4 regions of the Methylobacterium sp. D54C genome follow, and region 1 is predicted to be linked to each of the others. Evidence: predicted binding sites of a transcription regulator. Region 1 holds the regulator's gene; each other region holds the start of a gene.
What was found. The regulator PhoB, encoded in region 1, activates phosphate uptake and scavenging genes when phosphate is short. The targets are predictions, from matches to a motif close to TGTCATNNANCTGTCAT.

Region 1 (4,206 bases):
CCTGCTCGACGGCGAGAACATCCTCAGCCCCTCCGTCGACCTGAACGAGCTGCGCTCGCGCATCGGCATGGTGTTCCAGAAGCCGACGCCGTTCCCGATGTCGATCTACGACAACGTGGCCTTCGGCCTGCGCCTCTACGAGAAGCTGCCGAAATCCGAGCTCGACGGCCGGATCGAGGAATCCCTGCGCAAGGCCGCCCTCTGGGACGAGGTGAAGGACAAGCTCCGGCAGCCGGGGACCGGCCTGTCGGGCGGCCAGCAGCAGCGCCTGTGCATCGCCCGGACGGTGGCGCAGAAGCCGGAGGTGATCCTGTTCGACGAGCCGACCTCGGCCCTCGACCCGATCTCGACCGGCCGCATCGAGGAGCTGATCGAGCAGCTGCGCGACGAGTTCACCATCGTGATCGTCACCCACAACATGCAGCAGGCGGCGCGCATCTCGCAGTTCACCGCCTTCATGTATCTGGGGCAGCTCGTCGAGTTCGGTCCGACCAACCGGATGTTCATGAACCCGACGGAACGCCGCACGCAGGACTACATCACCGGCCGCTTCGGCTAGTCTGCCGGGCCGCTCCGGTCCCGGGACCGCCGCTCGCGTCTCCGGCGCGCCGGCGGGTCCCGCAAGCCTCCCGGAGGGCCGTCCCCGGGACCCCATCGAAGGATCCGCCATGCCCGGCCATATCGTCACCTCCTACGACACCGACCTGGAGAACCTGCGTCGCTCGATCTCGGAGATGGGCGGCGTCGCCGAGAAGATGACCGCGGAGGCGACCGACGCCCTCGTGCGCCGGGACGACACGCTCGCCCAGGCTGTGATCCTCGCCGACAAGCGCCTCGACGCGCTGCAGCGGGACATCGAGGAGCGCGCCGTGCTGCTGATCGCCCGGCGCCAGCCCCTGGCCATCGACCTGCGCGAGACCATCTCGGCGATCCGCGTCTCCGGCGATCTGGAGCGGATCGGCGACCTCGCCAAGAACGTCGCCAAGCGCGTGGTGGCGATCTCCGATCAGGCGCCGGCCCAGAAGATCGTGCTCGGCGTGCGCCACATGAGCGACCTCGCCGAGGGTCAGCTGAAGGACGTGCTCGACGCCTACGGGAGCCGCGACGTCCAGGCGGCCCACGACGTCTGGGAGCGCGACGGCGAGATCGACGCCCTGTACAATTCCCTGTTCCGCGAGCTCCTGACCTACATGATGGAGGATCCGCGCAACATCTCGTTCTGCACGCACCTCCTGTTCTGCGCGAAGAACGTCGAGCGCATCGGCGACCACACCACCAACATCGCCGAGACGATCCACTACCTCGCCACGGGCGAGACGCTGGCGGGTGACCGGCCGAAGAACGACGCGTCGAACTACGCGACCGTGGACGGCGTGCAGGCGCCGTGAGGCGCCGACCCCGGCGCCTTCCTGTGGGCGCGGCCGGGGTCACTCTCCGTGCGGGTTGAGGCGGGGCGGCGCCTCCTGCACCATCCGGGGACCGCCCGCAGAACGAGTCTTCGAACGTGAGCATGCAAGTCCTGATCGTCGAGGACGAGGAGGCCCTGAGCACGCTGCTGCGCTACAACCTGGAGGCCGAGGGCTTCCTGGTGGATTCGGCGGCGCGCGGCGACGACGCCGAACTGCTCCTCGCGGAGCGGATCCCGGACCTCGTCCTGCTCGACTGGATGCTGCCCGGCCTCTCGGGGATCGAGCTGTGCCGCCGGATCCGGGCGCGCCGGGAGACCGAGCGCCTGCCGGTGATCATGCTCACCGCCCGGGGCGAAGAGGGCGACCGTGTCCGCGGGCTCGGCACGGGCGCCGACGACTACATCGTCAAGCCGTTCTCGGTCCCGGAGCTGCTCGCCCGGATCCGCGCGCTCCTGCGCCGGGCCAAGCCCGCCCACGTCTCGGACCGGCTGGCGGCCGGCGACCTGGAACTCGACCGCACCGGCCACCGCGTCCGCCGCGGCGGCGAGGAGCTGCATCTGGGCCCCACGGAGTTCCGGCTCCTGGAATTCCTGATGCTGGCGCCGGGCCGGGTCTTCTCCCGCGAGCAGCTCCTCGACGGGGTGTGGGGCCACGACGTCTACATCGACGAGCGCACCGTCGACGTCCATGTCGGGCGGTTGCGCAAGGCGCTGAACGGCCCGCGCCAGACCGACCCGATCCGCACGGTCCGGGGCTCGGGCTACGCCTTCGACGAGACCTTCTCGCTGGAGGCTTGAGGCGGCCCGAAGGGCTGTCGGAGCGCCTCACCGCTCCGGCGCGCCGTCATCGCGAGCGGAGCGAAGCGACCCAGAGCGGCGGGACGCCGGCGCGCGCGGCGCTGCTGGGTTGCTTCGCTCCGCTCGCAAAGACGGTGGGACGGGCCCGCGAAGATTCGCGCGTCCCGGCCTCCAGGGACTCAGCGCGCCAGCGCCGCGCTCCGGCCCGAGGCGGCCGGCACCGCCTCCAGCGCCGCCAGGACCGTCCCCTCGGTGAGGATCTGCGGCAGCACCTGGGGCTCTCCCGTCCCGGTATAGAGCAGGTAGAGCGGGACGCCGCTGCGCCCGTGCTTCTCCAGGAGGCGGGTGATCTCGGGGTTCTGGTTGGTCCAGTCGCCCTTCATGTAGGTCACGCCGCGCTCGGCCATCGCGGCCCGCACGGCCTTCGTGTTGAGCGAGGTCGCCTCGTTGACCGCGCAGGTGATGCACCACGCGGCGGTCATGTCCACGAAGACGGGGCGGTGCGCGTCGAGCAGGGCGTCGAGGCGCGCCTGCGTGAACGGCTCGATCCCGTCGGCGGCGGCCTGCGCGGCCGGCGCGGCGCGATCCCGGGGCAGGGTGACGGCGAGGGCCCCAACGGCGATCAGCGCCAGCGCGGCGGCGGCCTGCGCGACCCGGCCGGCCCGCGGCGGGGCGGCGCGGCCGTGCTCCCAGGCCCAGGCGGCGAAGCCCACGAGGACGAGGCCGATCAGCGCCGCCAGCAGCCCGCGCGGGTCGACCTGCTGCGCCAGCACCCAGATCAGCCACGCCACGGTGGCGTAGACCGGGAAGGCCAGCACCTGCTTGAGGGTCTCCATCCAGGCGCCCGGCCGCGGCAGCGCCCGCAGGGCCGGCGGCCAGAGGGTCAGGAGCAGGAAGGGCAGGGCGAGGCCGAGGCCGAGGCTCGCGAAGACGGCGAGCGCCACGCCGGCGCTCTGGGTCAGCGCGAAGCCCACCGCCGAGCCCATGAACGGCGCCGTGCAGGGCGTCGCCACCAGGGTCGCGAGCACGCCGGTGAAGAACGAGCCGCTCAGGCCGCCGCGCCGGGTGAGGCCGTCGCCGAGGCCGGCGAGCCGGCCGCCGACATGGACCGCGCCCGAGAGGCTCAGGCCCATCGCGAACAGCAGGTAGGCGAGCCCCGCCACGATGGCGGGCGACTGGAGCTGGAACCCCCAGCCGATCGCGGCCCCGCCGCTCTTCAGGCCGATCAGCGCGGCGGCGAGCGCCAGGAAGCTCGCCAGGACGCCGGCCGTGTAGGCGAGGCCGTGGAGCCGCAGCCGGGCCGGCCCCTCGCCCGCGTGCCGCACGAGGCCGAGCACCTTGATCGACAGGACCGGGAAGACGCAGGGCATCAGGTTGAGGATCAGGCCGCCGAGGAAGGCGAAGGCCGCGGCGGTCGCCAGCGTCAGCGCGTCGAAGTCGGCGGTGGCCGGCGCGGTCGCGGGCGGCGCGGTCGCGGCCGCCGCCGCGGCGGCCGGGAGCACCGGCTCGTCGCCGTACGCGAAGGCGAGCCGGCGGGTCCCGGCGGCGTCGACCTCCTCGACCGTCAGGACGCCGGGCAGCGCGGCGGGCACTGGGTCGGTCGGGCTGCTCCGGGCGAGGGTCAGGTGCAGGCCGGTCCCGTCGACGCTCATCACCTGCGCGGCGGCGTTGTCGATCGCCGTCTCGGCGTAGGGGAAGTACGCGGCGTTCCGGACCGCCTCGGGCTTGAGGCCGGCCGCGGCGAAATCGAGGCGCAGGGTGTCGCCCTGGCTCGACAGGCTCAGGGGCCAGAGCGCCGGCACGGGGAGCGCGGCGCGGGCGCGCGCGAACAGCGCGGCGTTGGCCGGGTCCGGCTCGGCCTTGCCGACCGGCAGGGTCAGGGCGAGATCGGCCGAGCCGGGCACGCACTCGGTCTCGCAGACGAGGTAAGTCAGCTTGGCCTGGATCCGCACCGGGTCGGCCGGGTCGAGGCTCGGCGGCGGCGTCACCGGGACGAGGAG
Region 2 (4,206 bases), on a different contig from region 1:
GCCTGCAGCCGCGCGCGGTCCGGGCCGTCGCCGACCACCACCTTGGTGCCGGGCAGGTCGAGGGCGAGGAAGGCCGCGACGTTCTTCTCCACCGCCAGCCGCCCGACGTAGAGGAACAGCGGCCCCGGCAGGCCGGCGAGTTCCGCCGGCACGGGCGTCCCGGGCTCGGCCGGCCGGAACCGCTCCGTGTCCACGCCCCGGGTCCAGCGCATCAGCCTGCCGAAGCCCCGCGCCGCGAGCTCGCCCTGGAGCGAGGCGGTGCTGACCATCGTCCCGCGGGCGGCGCCGTGGAATCGGCGCAGGTACGCGTAGGACCACGCCTCCGGCACCGGGGCGCGGGCGGCGAGGTATTCCGGGAAGCGCGTGTGGTAGCTCGTCGTGAAGGGCAGGTCGTGGGCGAGGCAGTGCCGGCGCGCCGCGAGGCCCACCGGCCCCTCCGTGGCGATGTGCACGTGGCTCGGCCGCTCGGCCCGCCAGCGCGCCGCCACCCGCTCGCGCCCGGCATAGGCGAGGCGGATCTCCGGGTAGCCCGGCAGCGGCAGCGAGCGGAAATCCGCGACGGACAGCAGCGTCGTGGCGAAGCCGTGCTCCGGCGCGCGCCGGACCATCTGCTCGAGGGAGCGCACGACGCCGTTCACCTGGGGGTGCCACGCGTCGCTGGCGATCAGGAGCTTCACGGCGCCGCCCTCACGCCACCGCGCGCCGGCCCGGCAGGGGCTGCGGCACGACCTCGGCCTCCCGCGCCCGCAGGAGGCTCGGGTAGTGCAGCACCTCGATGCGGCCGTCGTAGTGCTCCACGAGCCCGGTGCAGGATTCCACCCAGTCGCCGGTGTTGAGGTAGCGCAGGTCGCCGATCGGCCGGTCCGCGGCGTGGTGGATGTGGCCGCAGATCACCCCGTCGGCGCCCTGGCGGCGGGCCTCCTCGGCCAGGATCGTCTCGAAGCGGCCGATGAAGCTCACCGCGTTCTTCACGCGCAGCTTCGCCCAGGCCGACAGCGACCAGTAGGACAGGCCGAGCCGCCGGCGCACCTTGTTGATCAGCGTGTTGAGGGAGAGCGCCAGCGTGTAGGCGCCGTCGCCCAGATGGGCGAGCCACGGCGAGTGGCGCACGACCATGTCGAACTGGTCGCCGTGGATGACGAGGTAGCGCTTGCCGTCGGCCGCCTCGTGGATCGCGGTCTCGGCGAGCTCGATGCCGCCGAAGCTCGTGCCCACGTAGTCGCGCAGGAACTCGTCGTGGTTGCCGGGCAGGTAGACGATCCGCGCGCCCTTGCGGACCTTGCGCAGGAGCTTCTGCACCACGTCGTTGTGCTCCTGCGGCCAGTACCAGCCCGAGCGCAGCTGCCAGCCGTCCACGATGTCGCCGACGAGGTAGATCGTGTCGGCGTCGTAGTCCTTCAGGAACGACAGCAGCAGGCCGGCCTGGCAGCCGCGCGTGCCGAGATGCAGGTCGGACAGGAACAGCGTCCGCACGCGGACCGGCATCTCCTCAACCTCGGCCACGGCATCCTCTCCCGGCGGCTGAACGGTGCCGGGATCCAGAGCGCGATCCGATCTCAGTTTGATGACGCGGGTTCCGACGAGGCGGAAAGACTTCGGTGTGCGGTGCCGCGAAGCCTCTCAACCGGAGTGCGGCTTCGTTGCGTCGCACAAAAAATTTTTTTGGCAAGTTCCGGAAGTTTTTCCGGTTTTCCTTTCCAGCTTCACCGCCTCATAATACCAAGAACCGGCCGCTCGGCACGAGCACGGCCGGACCTTGACAGGAAGGCGGCGAGGACGGCCCTGGAGCCGTTGGACGGGACGGCAATTCGGAGGCGACCGGCGCGCGGGGGCGCGCCGCGACGCGAGCGGCGTGAGGCCGCCTGCCGCTCCGCGGAGACCCCCCGATCACGGCAGAGGATGGCGTTCGAGGGGGTGCGGCGCGAGCCGCTCTCGACGGCGCCGGACCGACTCCCTGAGGACGCTTGGACAACCCGGCGCGGGTTCACGCCCGCGCGCAATGGACTTTTCGGAGGAAACATCATGGCCGCAACCCGGCGCCCCGGTCGCAACCACCTCTTCATCCCGGGCCCCACCAACATCCCGGAGCGCGTCCTGCGCGCCATGCACGTGCCGTCGGAGGATCACCGCTCGCCGAGCTTCCCCGAGCTGGTGAAGCCGCTCCTGCAGGACTCCAAGATGGTGTTCGGCTCGACCGCCGGGACGGTCATCCTGTTCCCGTCCTCGGGCACCGGCATCTGGGAATCGGCCCTGTCCAACACCCTCTGCCGCGGCGACACGGTGCTGACCTCGCGCTACGGCCAGTTCAGCCACCTCTGGGTCGACATGGCCCAGCGCCTCGGCCTCGACGTGGTCGTCCAGGAGGAGGAGTGGGGCACCGGCGCCGATCCGCAGAAGATCGAGGAGGCCCTGCGCGCCGACAAGGACCATAAGATCAAGGCCGTGATGGTCGTCCACAACGAGACCGCCACGGGCGTCACCAGCGACATCGGCGCGGTGCGCAAGGCGATCGACGCCGCCGGCCACCCGGCCCTGCTGTTCGTGGACGGCATCTCGTCGATCGGCTCTCTGCCGTTCGAGATGGACGCGTGGAAGGTCGACTGCGCCATCGCGGGCTCGCAGAAGGGCTTCATGCTGCCGGCCGGCCTCGGCCTGATTTGCATCAGCCCGAAGGCGCTCAAGATCGCCGAGAGCGGCACCGGCCGCAACGACCGGCTCGGCCACGCCTACTTCGCCTGGAAGGATCAGCTGGCCGCCAACGCCACCGGCTACTTCCCCTACACCCCCGTCCTGCCGCTGCTCTACGGCCTGCGCGAGGCCCTGGCGGTCGTGAAGGAAGAGGGGCTGGAGAACGTCTACCACCGCCACCACGTCCTCGCCGAGGCGACCCGCCAGGCGGTCGCGGCCTGGGGCCTCAAGCCCTGCGCCAAGGAGCCGAAGTGGAACTCCGACACGGTCACGGCGATCGTGGTGCCGGAGGGCGCCGACGCCGCCAAGGTGATCACCCACGCCTACGAGCGCTACAACCTCTCGCTCGGTGCCGGCCTGTCGAAAGTCGCCGGCAAGGTGTTCCGCATCGGCCACCTGGGCGACCTGAACGAGCTGTCGCTGCTGGGTGCCATCGCGGGCGCCGAGATGGCCATGCTCGATTGCGGCATCAAGGTCACGCCGGGCTCGGGCGTCGCCGCCGCTTCCAGCTACCTGCGCGAGAATCCGCTGCATAAGGCGTGATCTGCGCCCGCGATCGGGGCGGGACCGGGTTGCCGGGCCCGCCCCGACGCGCAAGTAAGAACAAGACTATCGAGGAAACCGCCCGTCGTACGAGAGGGGTCCTATGACCAAGAAGATCGTGTTCCTGGATCGTGAATCCCTCGATGCCAGGGTCCGACCGTTCAATTTCCCCCACGAATACGTCGAGCACGAGTCGACCTGGACGCCGGAAGAGATCGTCTCCCGCCTCCAGGGCGCGGAGATCGCGCTGATCAACAAGGTCCCGATGCGGGCCGAGACGCTGAAGCAGCTCCCCGACCTGAAGCTGATCGCGGTCGCCGCCACCGGCACCGACGTGGTCGACAAGGCCCAGGCCAAGGCCCAGGGGGTCACGGTCGTCAACATCCGCAACTACGCGTTCAACACCGTGCCGGAGCACGTGGTCGGGCTGATGTTCGCCCTGCGCCGGGCGATCGTGCCCTACGCCAACTCGGTGCGGCGCGGCGACTGGGCGAAGTCCAAGCAGTTCTGCTACTTCGACTATCCGATCTACGACATCGCCGGCTCGACGCTCGGCATCGTCGGCTACGGGGCGCTGGGCAAGTCGATCGCCAAGCGCGCCGAGGCGCTGGGCATGAAGGTCATCGCCTACGACGTGTTCCCGCAGGACGGGCTGGTCGATTTCGAGACGATCCTGACGCAGTCCGACGTGATCACGCTGCACGTGCCGCTGACCCCCGACACCAAGGGGATGATCGGCGCCGCCGAGCTCAAGAAGATGAAGAAGAGTGCCATCCTCATCAACACGGCCCGCGGCGGCCTCGTGGACGAGGCGGCCCTTCTCGAGGCGCTCAAGGACGGCACCATCGCGGGCGCCGGGTTCGACGTGGTGGCGCAGGAGCCGCCCAAGGACGGCAACATCCTGTGCGACGCCGACCTGCCGAACCTGATCGTCACGCCGCACGTCGCCTGGGCGAGCAAGGAGGCGATGCAGAT
Region 3 (4,206 bases), on a different contig from region 1:
GCAGGAAGTCGGACTTGAACACGACCCGGAAGTCCGACTGCTGCATCGGCGTGCCGTCGGGCTTCTTGAGCATGCCCTTGGCGGCCATGCGGGTGACCATCGTGTCGGTCTCGGAGTTCCACAGGTTGGCGGCGGCGTCGGCCGTGCCCTGGGTGAGCGCCAGGACGGCGTTCTCGTGGCTGCCCGCGTAGAAGGTCTTGCCGAAGAACTTCTCGACGTCGTAGCCGGCCCGCTTCAGGAAGAAGCGCGGCGCCTGGTTACCGGAGGTGGAGTTCGGATCGACCAGCGCGAGGTTCTTGCCCTTGAGATCCTCGACGGTCTTGTAGGGGCTGGAGGCCAGCACGTAGACCACCGAATAGTAGCCCGAGGCGCCGGTCTCGTGCTTCTGGTTGACGATCGGCTCGATCTTGACGCCGGTCATCACGGCCCGCGCGAACGAGGCCGGCCCGTACCACGCGATCTGGATGTTGCCGGCGCGCTGGCCCTCGATCACGGCGGCGTAGTCGCTCGCCACCCGCAGCTTCACCGGCACGCCGAGCGTCTTGGTCAGGTAGGCGGTGAGCGGCGCCCAGCGGTCGGCGGTGCCCGAGGCGTTCTCGGCCGGGATCACGCCGAGCGTCAGCTCCGGATACTGCGCCTTCCAGTCCTGGGCGGCGGCCGGCAGGCCGAGGAGGGCGAGGGCCGCGGCGGCGGCGGCGAGGGTGCGTCGGGTGATCATCGGGTCGTCCTTCGTGGCGTCGGCGAGGTTCGGCCGGCCGGAGGCCGGTCGGGCGTTTCCAAGACGGTGCACTTTGGCGGTGCGCTCTGGCGGTGTTCGTTGGGGCCCGGGGCCCGGATCAGGCGCCGAGGGCGGCCTCGCGGACCGGGCGGACCGGTACGAGACCGGGCCGGCCCGGCATCGCGGCCCGCTGCTCCGCCTCGCGCTGCGCGGAATCGTCCAGCACTTCTCCGGCCTCCAGGCCGTAGAGCCGGCGCGCCACGTCCTCGGTGAGGTCGAAGGGGCCGCCCTCGAACACGACCCGCCCGGCCGCGAGGCCGACGAGGCGATCGCAGTAGGCGCGGGCGAGGTCGAGGGAGTGCAGGTTGCACAGCACCGTGATGCCGTAGCGCCGGTTCACGTCGGCGAGCGCGTCCATCACGAGCCGCGTGTTGCGCGGGTCGAGCGAGGCAACCGGCTCGTCGGCGAGCAGGATCTCGGGTTCCTGCACGAGGGCGCGGGCGATGGCGACGCGCTGCTGCTGGCCGCCCGACAGGCCGTCGGCCCGCTGGCCGGCGAACTCGCCCATGTCGAAGCTCTCCAGGGCGGCGAGGGCCATGGCGCGGTCCTCGGCGGACCATTGCCGGAGCAGGGCGCGGTGGGTCGGCACGTGGCTGAGGCGTCCCATCAGCACGTTGGTCATGACGTCGAGCCGGCCGACGAGGTTGAATTGCTGGAAGATCATGGCGCAGCGGGTGCGCCACTCGCGCAGCGGGCGGCCGCGCAGGGTGGTGACCTCGCGGCCGTCGTGGAGGATGCGTCCCGAGCTCGGATCCGCCAGCCGGTTGATGAGGCGCAGCAGCGTCGACTTGCCGGCACCGGACCGGCCGATCACCCCGACGAAGCTGCCGGGCTCGATCCGGAGCGACACGCCGTCGACGGCGCGTCGGTCGCCGTACTGGCGCGTGAGATCCTCGATAACCAGCATGCCACCATCCGCCGGGGAACGGCCGCACGTAGACGCCGGTTTGACGACGATTGGATGACGTATTCGGGACGATTATATTTGCCGGCGCAGCATCTCGGCTTTTCGATAGCCGACTTAATCTTCGTGGCGCTCCAGGAATGCTTCGATGGGCAGCCCGCGGAAATCCGGCAGCGCCCGGCGCAGGCGCTCATGGTCCCAGTCCCACCACGCCAGGCGGGTCAGACGGTCCGCGACCACCTCGGGGAAGCGGCGCCGGACCGGCCGGGCGGGATTGCCGACGACGATCGTGTAGGGCTCGACGTCGCGGGTGACGATGGCGCCCGCCCCCACCACCGCGCCGGTGCCGATCGTGCGCCCGGGCAGGACGACCGCGCCGTGGCCGATCCAGACATCGTGGCCGATCGCCACCGGGCTCGCCCGGCGCCGGTCGAAGAAGGCGGGCTCGTCCGATTCCTCCGGCCAGTAGGCGCGCGCCCGGTAGGTGAAGTGCGCCTGCGACGCCCGCTCCATCGGGTGGTTGCCGGGATTGATCCGCACGCTGGCGGCGATCGAGCAGAACTTGCCGATCGCGGTGTAGATCACCTCGCCGTCCTCACCGATGTAGGAATAGTCGTCGAGGGTCGTCTCGGTGAGGCGGGTGCGGGCGCCGACCTCGGTGTAGCGGCCGAGGCGGCTGTCGACGACCCGGGCGCTCGGATCGAGGGCGGGTTCGAGGCCGAGGGGGCGGTCAACCACGGGTCTCTCCGAAGGGCAGGCGCGCCAGGAGCCGGAACGGCCCCGACCCGTCCTGGGTCAGGAGGCTGACGGCGTCGATCCGCAGGGGCTCCGGTCCCGCGGCGGCGTAGGCCTCGGACAGGCGCCGGTGCCAGAGGTCGCGCTCCGCCTCCGGCAGGGCGTCGGTCAGGGTCATGTGGAAGCGGAAGGCCTCGAACACGTAGGGGTAGCCCCAGCGGTCGAGGAGCGCGCGGCCGCGCGGGTCGAGGCGCTCCGGCCGGCGCTTGGCGCGCTCGGCCTCCGTGAGCGGCGCCCGGAACGGGTCGAGGGCGGCGACGCACTCGGCGGCGAGGAGCCCGAGTTCCGGCGGCGGGCCCTCCGGTACCAGGGCGAGGAACGGCCCGAGGGCGGCGACCCGGAGCGGCCCCACCGCCACCGGCGGGTGCGCGGCCGCGAGGGCGCGGGCGGCGGCCACGAGGTCGGCCTCCCCGGTGCCCGGGGCGAGGCGCAGCGGCGCCTTGAGGGTGGCGTGGAACCCGTAGACCCGCGCGCCCGCCGTGACCGCAGCGAGATCACCGAGCCTCTCCGGGTGCGGCACCGGCAGCCCGGTGACGTTGTCGGTGCCGAGGATCGCGCGGCCGAAGGCTTCGAGGCGCGAATCCGGGGCGGGCAGCCAGTAGAGGGCGTAGCGGCGCGACACGTCAGGGCCTCCGATCGCCGGGCGGTCAGGCCGTCGGCGCGTAGGTGCGCGCGTCGGCGGCCCGCCGGGGGCGCACCTCCATGGCATTGCCCCGCCACACGATGGCGCTCCGCATCCAGGCGCCGACCCAGATCGCCGGGATCAGGGCGTCGCGCGCCAGGAAGGCCGCCAGCGTGCGGGGCGAGCGGTGCCAGCCCGCGCGGGCCGCGAGCCGGTGCTCGGCGGCATAGCACAGGGCGGCGAGGCCGGCAGCGCCCGCGAGGCCCGCGAGGCTTCCGGCCCAGAGGGCGACGAGGAGCGCCGGCAGCAGGACGCCGCTGCCGATCTCGGGGGCGAAGAACAGCGGGAAGGTCACGCGGCGCAGGCGCGCCCAGCGCAGCTGCCGCGACCAGACCTCCCGGAAGCCGCGCGGGCCGAGCGGCTGCTCGAACGGGCTCGCCACGAGGTGGACCCGCTTGCCCGCGGCGCGCACGAGCTTGGTGGCGGCCGCGTCCTCGGCGATCTCGGCCGCCAGTGCCTGGAGGCCGCCCTGCGCCTCCAGGAAGGGCTTGTGCCAGAGCATGCTCTTGCCCTGCGCGAAGCCCAGCCCGAACGCCTCGGCGGCGTATTGCCAGCGCGCCTGCAGGGTGTTCAGGAAGGCGCACTCCACCTCCGCCATGAAGCTGCCCGGGCGGGCGCCGGCCGGGGTGGAGCAGACGAGGCCGGTATCGGCGCGCCACGCCGCCTGGAGCCGCTGGAGGTAGTCCGGCGGCATGGCGACGTTGGAATCGGCGAGCACCACCCAGTCGTGAGCGGCGGCGCGCCAGCCGCGCAGGCAGTTGTTGAGCTTCGGGTTCGCGCTGACGCGCTCGTCGCCGAGGATCAGGCGGGCCGGCACGTGCGGGTGGGCCTCGATCAGGCGCTCCACCATCGGGACGATCGGGTCGGCCGGGTCGGCCACGCAGAAGATCAGCTCGTAGGACGGGTAGTCGAGGCAGAAGCTGCGGAGGAGCATCTCCTCGCTGTAGGCCTCGACCCCGCGCAGGGGGCGGACCAGGGAGACGGGCGCGCCGTCCGGGAACCGCGACGGGCCGTGGTCCCGGCCGAGGCGCCGGGCCGCGACGGCGA
Region 4 (4,206 bases), on a different contig from region 1:
GCAGGCGCTTCTTGCGCATGGTCTTGCGCCGCCGCTTTAGGTCGTCGGGGAGCAGCCGGTCCTCCTCGGCGACGCTGACATCGGTCACGCCCTTGCCGATATGGTGCTCGTAGATCGCCACCATCGCCTCGACATCGGCGTCCGAGGAGGCGCGGATGACGATGTCGGGGCAGGACCGGGCCGGGAGCAGGCCGGGCGTCTCGGCCTCGATCTCCATCAGGCGCCCTCCCGCGCCACGTAGGTGTGGAAGCGGATCCGCCCGTCCGGGTCGACCTCGCGGTAGACGCCCTGGATCTCGGCCTCGAAGCCCGGGAACAGGTTGGCGGACGCCTCGAACATCTTGAAATAGTCGAGCATGGGCTTGGCCCGGTCGTCCAGGCGCTCACCGGGCAGCACCGTGCCGATGCCCGGGGGGTAGACCAGCATCAGCGTGGTGGCGATCCGCCCCTCGGCCTCGGCGATCGGCACGTAGTCGACCTTGTTGCGCGTCAGCAGCTGGGCGGCCCGCTTGGGCGGCATCACCATCTCGGGCAGGTGCTCGGGGGCGAATTGCCGCCGCTGCAGCGTCGAGGTGCCGGCCTCCCGGTGGAACGCGTGGAACTCGCCGCAGAGGTCGCGCAGGCGCACGCCCCGGTAGCGGTTCGGCCGGCGGTTGACGAATTCCGGCATGGCCTCCTCCAGCGGGACGTTGTCGTCGTGGAGCCGCTTGAAGGCGACGAGGCCCGAGATCAGCGTGCCGGCCTTGGAGGATTCCACCCCCGGGGTCAGCAGGAAGAGCAGCGAGTTCAGGTCGTTCTTCTCGGCGACGATCCGGTTCTCACGCAGGTACTGGGCCACGATCGGCGCCGGCACGCCGTGCTGGGCATAGGCCCCCGTGTGCCGGTCGAAGCCGGGGGTCAGCACGGTGAGCTTGTTCGGGTCGGTGATGGCGTAGCCCGGCGCCACGTGGGTGAAGCCGTGCCAGCGCGCGCCCGGCTTCAGCTCCCAGTGGCGCGGCGTCGCGGCGAGTTCGTCCGTCGGCACGCTCTCCCACGGCACCTCGGCGCCGTCGGCGTTCACCGTCACGTCCGGCACGAAGGGGTCGAAGAACCAGCGCCGCGCGGGATCGCGCTCGTTCTCCTCGAACTCGCGCCGGATCGCCCGGACCTTCTTGCGCCACTCGATCCCGAGCCGGATCGTGTCGTCCCACAGGATCATCCCGGAGCGGCCCTTCATCATCTGGGCGCCGACGTCGAGGGAGGCGAAGAGCGGGTAGAAGGGCGAGGTCGAGGCGTGAACGAGGAAGCTCTCGTTGAGCCGCTTGTGCTCGACCCGCCGGGTCTGGCCGCGGATATGGCCGTCCCGGGTGTGGATCTGCGAGGCCTGGGAGAAGCTCGCGAGCTGCTTGTGGGTCGATTGCGTGGCGACGATGCCCGGCGAGGTCTCGTCGAGGCCGGTCAGCCCCATGGCGAAGCGCCTTGCGTAGAGCGGGTGGAACTTCATGAAGCCCGCCCAGGCCTCGTCGAACAGGATGTAGTCGCAGAGGTGGCCGATCTTCTCCAGGATCTCCTGGGCGTCGTAGATCGTGCCGTCGTAGGTGCACTGCTCGATCACCGCGACGCGGAACGGCCGCTCCCGGCGCCACGCCTCCGGGTCGGTCACCAGCGGGTTGCGGCGGATCTTCTCCCGGATCCGGGTCTCGTCGAGAGCTTCGTGGAAGATCGGCCCGATCAGGCCGTAGGCATTGCGGTCCGTCTCCAGGAAGATCGGGATGCCGCCGCCCAGGAACAGGGCGCCGTGGTGGGCCGCCTTGTGGTTGTTGCGGTCGAACAGGACGAGGTCGTCCTCGGCCACCAGGGAGGACAGGACGATCTTGTTGGAGGCCGAGGTGCCGTTGAGGACGAAGTAGGTCTTCTCCGCCCCGAAGATCTTGGCGGCCTCCTTCTGGGCCTTGAGCGCCGGGCCCTCGTGGGTCAGGAGGTCGCCGAGGTCGAGGACCGAGTTGTCGAGGTCGTCGCGGAAGATCGCCTCGCCGAGGTGCTCCACGAAGATCCGGCCGATCGGCGACCGGTTGTAGAAGATGCCGCCGTTGTGGCCCGGGCAGGTCCAGAGCTGGTTGCCCTTCTCGGCGTAGTCGACGAGCGCGCCGAAGAACGGGGTCTTGAGGGTCTCGGCGTACTGCGTGACCCGGCTGACGAGGCCGCGGGCGATGAATTCCGGCGTCTCCTCGGCGAGGAAGATGTAGCCGTCGATGAAGTCGAGGAGCTCGACCGGGATGTCCTCCAGCCGCTTGCGGCGGACCATGATGACGATCGGCATCTCCAGGCCGCGCCGGCGCATCATGTCGATGAGGGCGGCGGCCTTGCCATCGAGGCCGCGCTTGCCCCAGTCGACCACGAGGCAGCCGACCGCCGCGTCGGTCTGGACCGCGATGGCCGCGTCCTCGACGCGCCGGGCGCGCACCACCTCGAAGCCGCGCTGCTCCACGGCCGCCACGATCTGGTTGACGCGCGCGCCCTCGAGATCGTCCGGGTCGAAGGCCGGGGCGCACATCAGGACCGTGAAGCGACGGTGGAAGTCCATGGAGCCCTCTCTGGCCTCGGATGCAGCGGGTGGCTTTCCGGCCCGTCTGCGACGATTGCATGACACGGCGCGCGGCGGGCCGTCGCGGTCCGGACGAACGGGCGTGATTCGAGCGGTCGGGGACGCGGGATCGCGGCGTCCCACGCTCACGATCTCCGGTCGAACGCTCCGGTCGATCCGGCCCGCTCGGTCATCGCGCGCGCAGCGAAGCGACCCAGGGCAGCGCGACCTCGGTCAGCGTGGCGCGACACCGGATCGCTTCGCTGCGCGCGCAACGACGAAGGCCCGGCGCGATCGACCTGACACGGTCTCACACCTCAGGGTGCGGGGCGGGACTGGAGGCCCGCCGCGGGCAACGCGCGATCGGCCTCACACCCCGCGGCGCCGCTCCCAGACGGCCGGGTTGACCAGCCCGCCCGGCCGCCGGCCGGCGAGGACGTCGACCACGCGGGTCGCGGCGGTCTCGGCGGTGCGGATCAGGGCCGCCCCGGTGGAGCCGCCAACATGGGGCGTCAGGATCGCCCGGGGCTGGCGGGCCAGCGGGTGGTCGACCGGCAGCGGTTCCTGGGCGAAGACGTCGAGCCCGGCGCCCGCGATCGTGCCCGCCTCCAGCGCCTCCACCAGGGCCGCCTCGTCGATCAGGCCGCCGCGGCTGGTGTTGATCAGGAAGGCCTCCCGCTTCATCCGGGCGAGCTGGTCCCGGCCGATCAGGCCGCGTGTGCCCGGGGTCAGCGGCACGTGCAGGGAGACGATGTCGGATTCCGCCAGGAGCGCGTCGACCGAGGCGGCCCGCAGGGCGCCGGCGTTGGCGAAGTCCGCGTCCGGGCGGCTCGGGCCGTAGGCCAGCACCCGCAGGCCCAGGGCGGCGCCGAGCCGGGCGGTCGCCTGCCCGATCGCCCCGAAGCCGACGAGGCCCAGCGTCAGGCCGGCGAGCTCGATCAGCCGGGCGGTGAACTTGAAGCTGTCGTCGCCGGCCCGGACCGAGCGGTCGGCCTCCGGCAGAGCCTTGGCCAGGGCGAAGATCAGCGCCAGCGTCTGCTCGGCCACCGAGACGGCGTTGGCGCCGGGCGTGTTCACCACCACGATCCCGGCCCCGGTCGCCTCGGCCGTGGCGACGTGGTCGGTGCCGGTGCCGTGCACCCCGATCACCCGCAGGGCCGGCGCCGCCGCGATGGCGCGGGCCGGGAAGCCGGTGTTGCGGGTGATGACGGCGACGCAGTCGGCGACCTCGCGCGCCAGCGTCTCGGGATCGGTCCCGCTCGCCGGGCGCGGCTCCAGGCCGGCCGCGCGCAACCGGTCGAGGCCCGCCGTGTGGATCGGCTGGACGATGAGGCACGGACCGGTGATCACAGGGAAAACCTCTGCACTAGAGGAGGGGTGACAGGCACGTTTCGCGCCGGGCCCGTCTAGGCGGGGTGGGCAACCCTGGCAACCGGGCGCCCCGGTCTCCGCCGCGGCGACCCGATCGGACGCGCACGATCCACACCCGATCGCGGCCGGGTCGAGCCCCGCGCCCCCGCCCGGCCCGACGATCCCGGCCGCGCGCCTCGGCCGAAATCCGGTCCGGCCTTTCGCGAAAGCGCCGGCTCGACCGTGCGATGATGGTCGAGGCACTGACAAAGATATCGTTCGGCGTGTAAAGTC

Region 2: a site for PhoB is predicted at 1,554-1,570, ahead of ACLBYB_RS17000 (UDP-2,3-diacylglucosamine diphosphatase). Genes of this name have one in related genera too.
Region 3: a site for PhoB is predicted at 1,729-1,745, ahead of phnC (phosphonate ABC transporter ATP-binding protein). Genes of this name have one in related genera too.
Region 4: a site for PhoB is predicted at 2,611-2,627, ahead of ACLBYB_RS20015 (Orn/Lys/Arg family decarboxylase). Genes of this name have one in related genera too.

Annotation. Positions count from the first base shown of each region.
Region 1 covers NZ_JBKFAK010000009.1:61,447-65,652, forward strand. Annotated here, with positions in the region: gene pstB (phosphate ABC transporter ATP-binding protein PstB) at 1-559, shown strand, start outside; gene phoU (phosphate signaling complex protein PhoU) at 669-1,388, shown strand; gene phoB (phosphate regulon transcriptional regulator PhoB) at 1,511-2,206, shown strand; gene ACLBYB_RS18660 (protein-disulfide reductase DsbD family protein) at 2,386-4,206, opposite strand, start outside.
Region 2 covers NZ_JBKFAK010000007.1:198,071-202,276, reverse strand. Annotated here, with positions in the region: gene ACLBYB_RS17005 (glycosyltransferase family 4 protein) at 1-677, opposite strand, end outside; gene ACLBYB_RS17000 (UDP-2,3-diacylglucosamine diphosphatase) at 688-1,485, opposite strand; gene ACLBYB_RS16995 (aminotransferase class V-fold PLP-dependent enzyme) at 2,023-3,231, shown strand; gene ACLBYB_RS16990 (D-2-hydroxyacid dehydrogenase) at 3,335-4,206, shown strand, end outside.
Region 3 covers NZ_JBKFAK010000013.1:11,582-15,787, forward strand. Annotated here, with positions in the region: gene phnD (phosphonate ABC transporter substrate-binding protein) at 1-718, opposite strand, end outside; gene phnC (phosphonate ABC transporter ATP-binding protein) at 837-1,685, opposite strand; gene ACLBYB_RS21510 (chloramphenicol acetyltransferase) at 1,800-2,420, opposite strand; gene ACLBYB_RS21515 (DUF1045 domain-containing protein) at 2,413-3,099, opposite strand; gene ACLBYB_RS21520 (ceramide glucosyltransferase) at 3,125-4,206, opposite strand, start outside.
Region 4 covers NZ_JBKFAK010000010.1:166,307-170,512, forward strand. Annotated here, with positions in the region: gene ACLBYB_RS20010 (GNAT family N-acetyltransferase) at 1-217, opposite strand, end outside; gene ACLBYB_RS20015 (Orn/Lys/Arg family decarboxylase) at 217-2,562, opposite strand; gene ACLBYB_RS20020 (hydroxyacid dehydrogenase) at 2,932-3,912, opposite strand.